2 regions of the Pseudoalteromonas sp. GCY genome follow, and region 1 is predicted to be linked to the other one. Evidence: predicted binding sites of a transcription regulator. Region 1 holds the regulator's gene; the other holds the start of a gene.
The links. The regulator MetJ, encoded in region 1, represses methionine synthesis genes. The targets are predictions, from matches to a motif close to TAGACGTCTAGACGTCTA.
Positions count from the first base shown of each region.

Region 2: the regulator MetJ is predicted to act here: its motif matches at 2,490-2,507, upstream of metE (5-methyltetrahydropteroyltriglutamate--homocysteine S-methyltransferase).

Region 1 is NZ_CP068023.1:411,368-415,802, forward strand. Features, by position in the region: gene JJQ94_RS07030 (malic enzyme-like NAD(P)-binding protein) at 429-1,670, shown strand; gene metJ (met regulon transcriptional regulator MetJ) at 1,751-2,071, opposite strand; gene metB (cystathionine gamma-synthase) at 2,416-3,636, shown strand; gene metL (bifunctional aspartate kinase/homoserine dehydrogenase II) at 3,641-4,435, shown strand, end outside.
Region 2 is NZ_CP068023.1:2,893,209-2,897,643, reverse strand. Features, by position in the region: gene JJQ94_RS18325 (methyl-accepting chemotaxis protein) at 1-17, shown strand, start outside; gene JJQ94_RS18320 (hypothetical protein) at 145-516, opposite strand; gene JJQ94_RS18315 (YdcF family protein) at 662-1,426, opposite strand; gene JJQ94_RS18310 (LysR substrate-binding domain-containing protein) at 1,530-2,417, opposite strand; gene metE (5-methyltetrahydropteroyltriglutamate--homocysteine S-methyltransferase) at 2,708-4,435, shown strand, end outside.

The sequences.
Region 1 (4,435 bases):
GTTAAAGTTAGTTAAGTTGCTATTTTCTTATTGTTTTTATATTTGGTGTACATCTGTGTCAATTTTATTCACTTTGTGCTGGTTTTAGCGTCTTATTTTTTAAGTTTTAGTCATTTTATTTGTGAAATATTTCTTAAAATTGAGCTTATCTTCTCGGAAAAGTATAGAAAATACCGTGCTAGTGGATAGACCTGATTTTACTTGAATAATGAGCAAAACTCGGTATTGTGTGAATACGGTCGATTAACTATATGTCCTATTGACATACCGCGACAGCAAAGCACATATGCTTGTTGAGTGGTTGAATGTCGTCGCTCATATAGTTAATCGCACTGTGTGTTGCTGTAACCAGCCAGATAGGTTGCCGACATTCAGAATGCGAACGTTTACCACACTCTCACATTAACTTCGTAGGAAAATATCGCGCCATGACAGATTTTCGTCAACAAGCTCTAGATTATCACGAGAAGCCCGTTCCAGGTAAAATCAGTGTTGAACTCACTAAACCTGCCGAGACCGTAAAAGACTTAGCACTTGCATATAGCCCAGGTGTTGCAGAGCCAGTACGTGAAATCGCGGCTGATCCGGCGAATGCATACCGTTACACGGGTAAAGGAAATATGGTTGCGGTGATCAGTAATGGTACGGCAATTCTTGGCTTGGGTAACTTAGGTCCTTTGGCGTCAAAGCCTGTTATGGAAGGTAAGGCGCTATTATTTAAGCGTTTTGCGGGTCTTGATTCAATCGATATCGAAGTTAAGCACAATACCACCGAAGACTTCATCAATACGGTGGCAAATATCGCAGACACGTTTGGTGGTATTAACCTTGAAGATATTAAAGCGCCAGAGTGCTTTGAAATTGAGCGCGCGCTAATCGAACGTTGTGACGTTCCTGTATTCCATGATGATCAGCACGGCACCGCAATTGTAACCGCTGCGGGTATGCTGAATGCATTGGAAATCCAAGGTAAAGATATTCATGATGCGATTATTGTGTGTCTTGGCGCGGGTGCAGCCGCTATTGCTTGTATGGAATTATTGATCAAATGCGGTGCTCAACGTGAGCACATCTATATGCTGGATAGAAAAGGCGTGATCCATACTCGCCGTGATGACCTAAATGAATACAAAGAGCTGTTTGCAAACAACACGGATAAGCGTACGTTACAAGACGTGATTGCGGATGCGGACGTATTTGTTGGTGTTTCTGGTCCAGACTTACTTTCTGCTGAAGATCTGAAGCTAATGGCTGACAAGCCAGTGGTATTCGCTTGCTCTAACCCAGATCCTGAGATCAGCCCTGACGTTGCACACGGTGCACGTAATGATTTGATCATGGCGACAGGTCGCTCAGATTATCCAAACCAAGTGAATAACGTGCTGTGTTTCCCGTTTATCTTCCGTGGTGCGCTTGATGTACGTGCAACCGCTATCAATGACGAGATGAAGATTGCAGCGGTTGAAGCGATTAGAACGATTGCGAAAGAACCAGTGCCTGCTGAAGTGTTAAAAGCGGCTGACGTGGATAGTCTTGAGTTTGGTCCTGAGTATATTATTCCAAAACCAATGGACCCGCGTTTGTTACCTCGTATCGCAAAAGCGGTAGCGGTAGCTGCAATTGAATCAGGCGTGGCACAAATCGATATGCCTGCTGGATATATGGAATAATACCATTGGTATTATCCAAATGAAAAAAGCCTCGATTGAGGCTTTTTTTGTGTCTGTTTTCCAGAGCGAGAGAGTAGCTATCACTCTTCGTTTATTTCTGGGATCTCCAAACCGCGCTCTTCCATTATTTGTCTTACCTCTAGCGGAATACGCTCTGGATTATCTTTTCTCAAGTCTTCATCGCTCGGCAGTGGCTGACCTGTGAAAGCATGTAGAAACGCCTCACATAAAAGCTCACTGTTCGTGGCATGACGTAAGTTATTCACTTGGCGACGTGTACGCTCATCAGTTAGCACTTTGAGTACATTCAGAGGTATGCTCACCGTGATCTTTTTTACTTGCTCTGCTTTCTTACCGTGTTCTGCATATGGGTGAATATACTCACCGTTCCATTTTGCCATAATTGTGTACTTGCCTCAGTTACATCAATGCCAATATGACTGGGTTCTGGTCTACATTATTCACCAACCGCATGAATATAGAGATAACCTTACGAATTAAAGATAAATCCCAAACTCAAAGAGATGAATAAACTAATCCGCCATAGCGAGATAGAAGAATCTCTGCCATAGTTTTCAATAACTCAGTCGTATTAGCAACGCCTAGAGTGGCGAAATTTTATCGGTTTAAAAAAGATAGTCAAATACTAGTTATTTAGCCATTTAGCAGTATAAATGTTTTGACTTCTAGTTTCTGTTGCTCTAACCTTTTAGACGTCTAAACATCCAACTATCTAGGTGACCTTATGAGTCAAGTTAACAAATCGACGGTTGCAGTGCGTCACGGTATAGAAGCTGATAAAGCGCATGGGGCAGTAGTGCCACCGCTTTACCTTTCTACCACCTATTCTTTTGCCGATTTTGATACCAAACGCGACTACGATTATGGCCGCAGCGGTAACTTTAATCGTGATGTGCTTGCACAGGCACTTACCGAACTAGAAGGTGGTGCTCGTGGCATTATTACCGCGACTGGTATGGCTGCCGTTCACCTAGTAACACAGCTACTTAACCATGACGATACGCTGGTTATTCCACATGACTGTTACGGTGGTAGCTATCGCTTATTTACATCGCTTGCAAAGCGTGGACTACTCAAATTAGCCGTCTTGGATCTCACGCAACCTGAAAGTCTTGCACAGCTGCAGCAGATCAAACCTAAATTAGTTTGGATTGAAACACCAAGTAACCCAATATTAAGGCTAACGGATATAGAAGCCGTCGTAAATGCAGCACACGCTGTGGGTGCTTTGGTTGCCGCCGACAACACCTTCTTGTCTCCTGCACTACAAAATCCCATTGCCTTTGGCGTGGATGTAGTCGTGCATTCAACCACTAAATATATCAATGGTCATTCTGATGTCGTGGGGGGCGCGGTGATCGCGCGTACACAGGAGTTGGGTGATGAGTTAGCTTGGTGGGCGAATAATATTGGTATTACCGGCGCACCTTTTGATAGTTATCTTACCCTACGTGGGCTGCGCACCTTAAACGTGCGTTTACGCCAACATCAAGAAAATGCCCAGCTGATTGCGGAGTATTTAGAAAAGTCGGCGTATGTTAGCCAAGTTTATTACCCTGGCCTTGAGTCGCATCCTCAACACGAACTTGCGAAAAAACAACAACTCGGTTTTGGTGGTATGGTGAGCTTCGATATCAAAGGCGATCTGCAAACATCTGCGAAGTTTTTAACGTCTCTAACGCACTTTTCATTGGCAGAATCTTTAGGTGGGGTTGAGAGTCTTATTTGCCATCCAGCGACAATGACACACGCAGGTATGGATCCGCAAGCACGTTTAGAAGCGGGAGTGGGCGACACGTTGATTCGTATTTCTGTGGGCATTGAAGATGCACAGGATCTCATTGCAGATCTGGAATCAGGATTTGCATGTATTGATGAAAGTCAGGCGAGTGATGATGCAAAGTCATTCAAATTAACGCCTGCACATACAGTAGCGTTGTGGTGAGTAAATGGCAAAAGTAGTACATAAGTTTGGTGGTTCGAGTTTAAGCTCGCCAGAGCGTTATCAGGCAGTTGCCAAGATAGTGTTAGAGCAATGTCGGCTGGGTGACAGTGTTGTGGTTTCTGCTGCAGGAAAAACAACGAATACACTAGTGAAGTTATGGCAAAGCTTTGAGCAGCAAGATGTTCGCGCATTCAACGATGTTTTATTACAAGTTGAAAACCATCAGCGTGAATTAATTGATGCCTTGTTTGTAGGTGAACAACACGGTGTGTTACTCAAACAGCTTGTCAATGAGCTGCAGGCAATCGCTTTAGGGCGAGAAGAACAGCAGCTTCACTACGCCAGCTTACTTGCACATGGAGAGCTATGGTCGGCTCGTATATTAGCAAACTACCTAAATTCTCAGGGTATTGAAGCCAAAGCTATCGACGCTCGTACGTTATTTGTACAACAAGAGGGAGTGTTACTACACGCCCATAACAAAGAAGCGTGCTATCGCGCAATTGATGACCACGCTATCTATATCGTTACCGGTTTTATTGCCGCAAATGCACAAGGTGAAACGGTGACTTTAGGCCGAAATGGCAGTGACTATAGCGCAACTTTGTTGGCAAGTTATCTTGATGCAGCTCAAGTATCAATTTGGACGGATACAACTGGTGTATTCAGCACTGATCCACGTAAAGTCGCCAATGCCATAAAATACACTAAGGTATGTCGTGGCCAAGCTGAATTACTCGCACGATTAGGTAATCCGGTACTGCATGCAAAAACGCTGTCTCCACTTAAAGATACCGAT
Region 2 (4,435 bases), 1.7 Mb from region 1:
TAGTGTTTAAAGTTTAGTAATATCAGGGCCGGGCCTATTTAAATCAAACAGCAAAGATCAACAGGCCCTAGAATTAAAGAAATAAAAAAACCTCGTCATTGCGAGGTTTTTTTACTTATGGAGCTGTTGTTACACCATCGGATATTACACAACACCACGAGGTAAGCGGCAGTCGTGATCTTTTGCTGCTAGTTCAGCAATCCACTGTTCTTCCGCTTTGAAGCCTTCTTCGTTTTCTGTAACGATAGTAAAGCTTGCTGATTTTACAGCTGCAGCCTTAGGCGCTTTCTTAGTCGTTTTCGCTTTTTTGGCAGGCGCCTGCGTTTTCTCACTTGCTACAGCTGACCCTGAAGTTAGCTCTTCTGTTAATTCAGCTACCTCAGCAAGACGCATGTTTTTGCCACCATCGATGCTATACCAACCTGGCTTTGCAGTGATCTCAGGCTTTTTGCCATGTGCAGCTTCGTACGCAGCTTCGAAAGCGCTTAGTACTTCAGTTTTATCTAGTTTACTCATCGTAGATCCTAGTCGTGTTGTACGCGGATACGCGGGTTAAGATTAAACTCTATTTATACCCATATTTGCGCAAATTTTCAATTTTTTACGTTTTTCAGCGCTAATTTATCGAACTTTAGCCTGATTTTGGTGTCTTTTTCGGCGCTTAAAGTGCCTCAGGGTCAATAACACGACGGATCGTGATCCACATACTACCAACTTGTTCATGCCAAATCCGAGTGACTACTTCTAAGGCCTTATGGTTCGGAATAAATTGTCTGCTCAGTGGGTATTGCTTGAAGTTATAAAACTCCGTCGGCGCAGCGATCACTTCTATGCCTTGTGCTTCAAATAGGTTTTTTGCTCGTTGTATGTGCGAAGCTGATGTGACCAATGCTACCTCATAATCGACTAGTAAAGGTGCTAGCATTTTTGCTTCGTCCGCGGTGTCTTTGGCATTGGGGTTTTGTTTAATACGTGTAGCGGAAATACCTAGGCTCTGTGCGGTTCTTGCCATGAGTCCCGCGCTTGTTGCATGGCCATAGCCGTAACCAGAGACATACAGCTGGGCCTTTGGGTAAATATTAGCAAGTCTTACGCCTTCAACTAATCTGGCTAGACCGCAGCTGCCAAGTTGGACGTTGCTGGGGAGAGATTTATCTGGGTATAAATCACAGCCAAGTACCACGATTTTATCTATGTTGTTGTGCTTGCTTGGATTGAATGCGGTGAGCGTGCCCTTATCCCACTCAATAATGTGTTGTGCGAAATAAGGAGTCGATAACGCCCATGTGGTGAGTAAGACTAACCAGCTTGCGATGTAAGGCCCTTTACGTGTTTTGGCGATAAAAAGCATAAGCCCCATAAGCACCACTAAAGATAATGGTAATGGCATCAGAAGTTGACCGATAACCTTTTTGACTTCAAACATTAAAACATGCCTTAGATTTAGATAAGCCTAACGCAATGCTAGCATGAGATGGGAATTGTAGAAATGTGCGTAAGAGTTAGGGCTCAAAAAAGAGCCCAGTAAACTATCTTGCAGTGGTTTTACGGCAAGTATTGAGGAAATGACGATAGACAGGGTTATCTTTCATGCTTTTCTTCATTGCTAAATACATTGGACGATTTAGCCCAAGTGCGCCTAGAGGAATCGATTTAATCAGCCCTTGGCTTTCATAGGGTGTCACTAACCAGTCCGGTAATGCTGCAACCCCCATACCTGCACTCACCAGTTGGAAGATTAATAAACCTTGATCGACGGTTTTTAATGTGCCGTCAAAACGTGCATTTTGAATAAAGTGCTTAAATATGTCCTGACGCTCACGAGGAATAGGGTAAGAGATGATGGTTTCATCTTTTAGGTCGAGTGCTGTGACATAGGCCTTCTTAGCCAATTCGTGATCTGGTGCAACGATCAACTTTAACTTAAAGTCAAAAAGGTGCGCGTATTCCAGTTGCTCTGGTTCGCGAATGTCTGAGGTAAGCACTAAGTCCAGCTCATCTTCAATAAGGTCAGGAATAGCGTCGTAGCTAAAGCCACGTTCGTAATCGACTTTAATGTCAGGCCAAAAGGTATTGAATTCTTTAATTGTTGGCAGCAACCAGTGAAAACATGCATGACATTCCACGCTTAATCTGAGTTGCGAGATAGGCTGATTAAGGCTTTCCTTCAAACGACATTTTGTTGCTTCAACTTTAGGTAAAACATCGTTGGCAAGTTCCAATAATAACATCCCTTGAGGGGTAAAACGTACGGGCTGTGTTTTGCGCTCAAAGAGTTGGCAGTCGAGTTTGCTCTCAAGATCTTTGATCTGATGTGATAAAGCAGATTGAGTCAGGAATAGCTCTCGTGCTGTATTCACAAGAGAACCAGTTTCTTTCAAGGTGGAGATAGTCTTTAGGTGCTTTATATCAATCATTATCAACAATTCTCATATTTGAAGTGAGCAAATCTCAGCATTACTCAATATTACGATTCTATTTAGTTATTATCAATGTCTAGACGTCTAAATACCTACGGTGATTTGTTCAAAAATTCACAAATCCACTATAACACTAAAAATGACAGCGTTGTCACTACTTATGTAAAAATTTTTTAAAAAATTACAATTTAATTTTATTCATATGCTTTCTGAGAAAGCATCAATTGTTGTTTTTGATTATGAGAATTATATTTTAGACATCCATACATCTAGACGGAATTAAAATCATGGCATTAACACATAACTTGGGTTTTCCACGCGTAGGCAAAAAGCGTGAACTTAAATTTGCAGTAGAACGCTATTGGTCAGGCGACTTAACGCAAGACGACTTAATCGCGGAAGGAAAGCGCATTCGTGCAGAAAATTGGGCATTGCAAGCTGACGCTGGTGTTGACCTTCTCCCTGTAGGCGATTTTGCTTGGTATGATCACGTGTTGAATATTTCATTACTTGTCGGCGCGATTCCTAGTCGTCACAAAAATGATGAGTCGGTAAATCTCGATACTTTGTTTCGGATAGGCAGAGGTCGAGCACCTAGTGGCTGTGCGTGTGCGGCCAGTGAAATGACGAAATGGTTCAACACCAATTATCATTACATCGTCCCTGAGTTAACTCAAACGCAGGAATTTTCCCTGACTTGGACTGAGTTATTTACACAAGTAGAAGAAGCACAATTACTTGGCTACCAAGCAAAGCCCGTATTGGTCGGCCCGGTAACCTATCTCTACTTAGCTAAATGCGTTGGTCAAGAGTTTGATAAATTGGCTTTATTAGATAAGTTATTGATTGTATATCAGCAGGTACTGGGCAAGCTTGCGGAGCAAGGCGTTGAGTGGGTACAAATTGATGAACCTATTTTAGCATTGGAAATCGACGATGCTTATCGCAACGCGCTGCGCCGGAGTTTTGATGCATTGAGCGGGCAAGGAGTAAAAGTGTTGTTGGCCAGTTATTTTGACTCCGTACAAGCGCATGTTGAAGATATTCAATCTTACCCCGTAGAAGGCGTGCATTTTGACTGCGTAACGGCAAACTACGACTTGGCTGCGTTAGAGGAAGTAGTTGGGCAAGATAGCGTACTGTCCCTCGGGATTGTGAATGGTCGTAACATTTGGCGCTCGGATCTCGAAGGTGTATATCAACAACTTGCTCTGGTTCATGAACGTCGTGGTGATAATCTCTGGCTTGCTCCTTCATGCTCATTATTACATACGCCAGTCGACTTAGAGCAAGAGCAAAGGCTTGACAGTGAGTTAAAGTCTTGGCTCGCATTTGCCAAACAAAAAGGGCAGGAGTTGACATTATTGAAAAATGCATTGGAGCAGCGTGATATTACCCAGTTGGTCGAATATTCTAAGCCTGTAAAAGCGCGTTTGACCTCTTCTCGCGTGAACAATAGCGAGGTACAGCAGCGTGTTTCAGCACTCACAGCAAAAGATGGACAACGCAATAGTGAATTTGCAACCAGAATTAAAAAACAAGCACAGTCGCTACATTTACCCTTATTGCCAACCACAACGATTGGCTCCTTCCCACAAACCCAAGCTATTCGCAAGGCGCGGCGTGATTATAAAGCGGGTATCTTGAGTGCTGGTGCTTATCAAAGCCAGATGGAAGCAGAGATCCGTTATGCCGTTGAAGAACAAGAAGCGCTTAACTTAGATGTGCTTGTACATGGTGAAGCAGAGCGCAATGATATGGTTGAGTACTTTGGTGAATTACTCGAGGGTTTTGCCTTTACTCAGTTTGGTTGGGTGCAAAGTTATGGTTCGCGCTGTGTTAAACCCCCAGTGATCTGGGGAGATGTTTCGCGCGCAGCGCCAATGACAGTTGAATGGACAAGCTATGCGCAAAGTTTAACCAAAAAACCAATGAAGGGCATGCTAACAGGGCCTGTGACTATTTTATTTTGGTCGTTTGTCAGAGATGATTTAGACAAGCCGAGCATCGCGAAT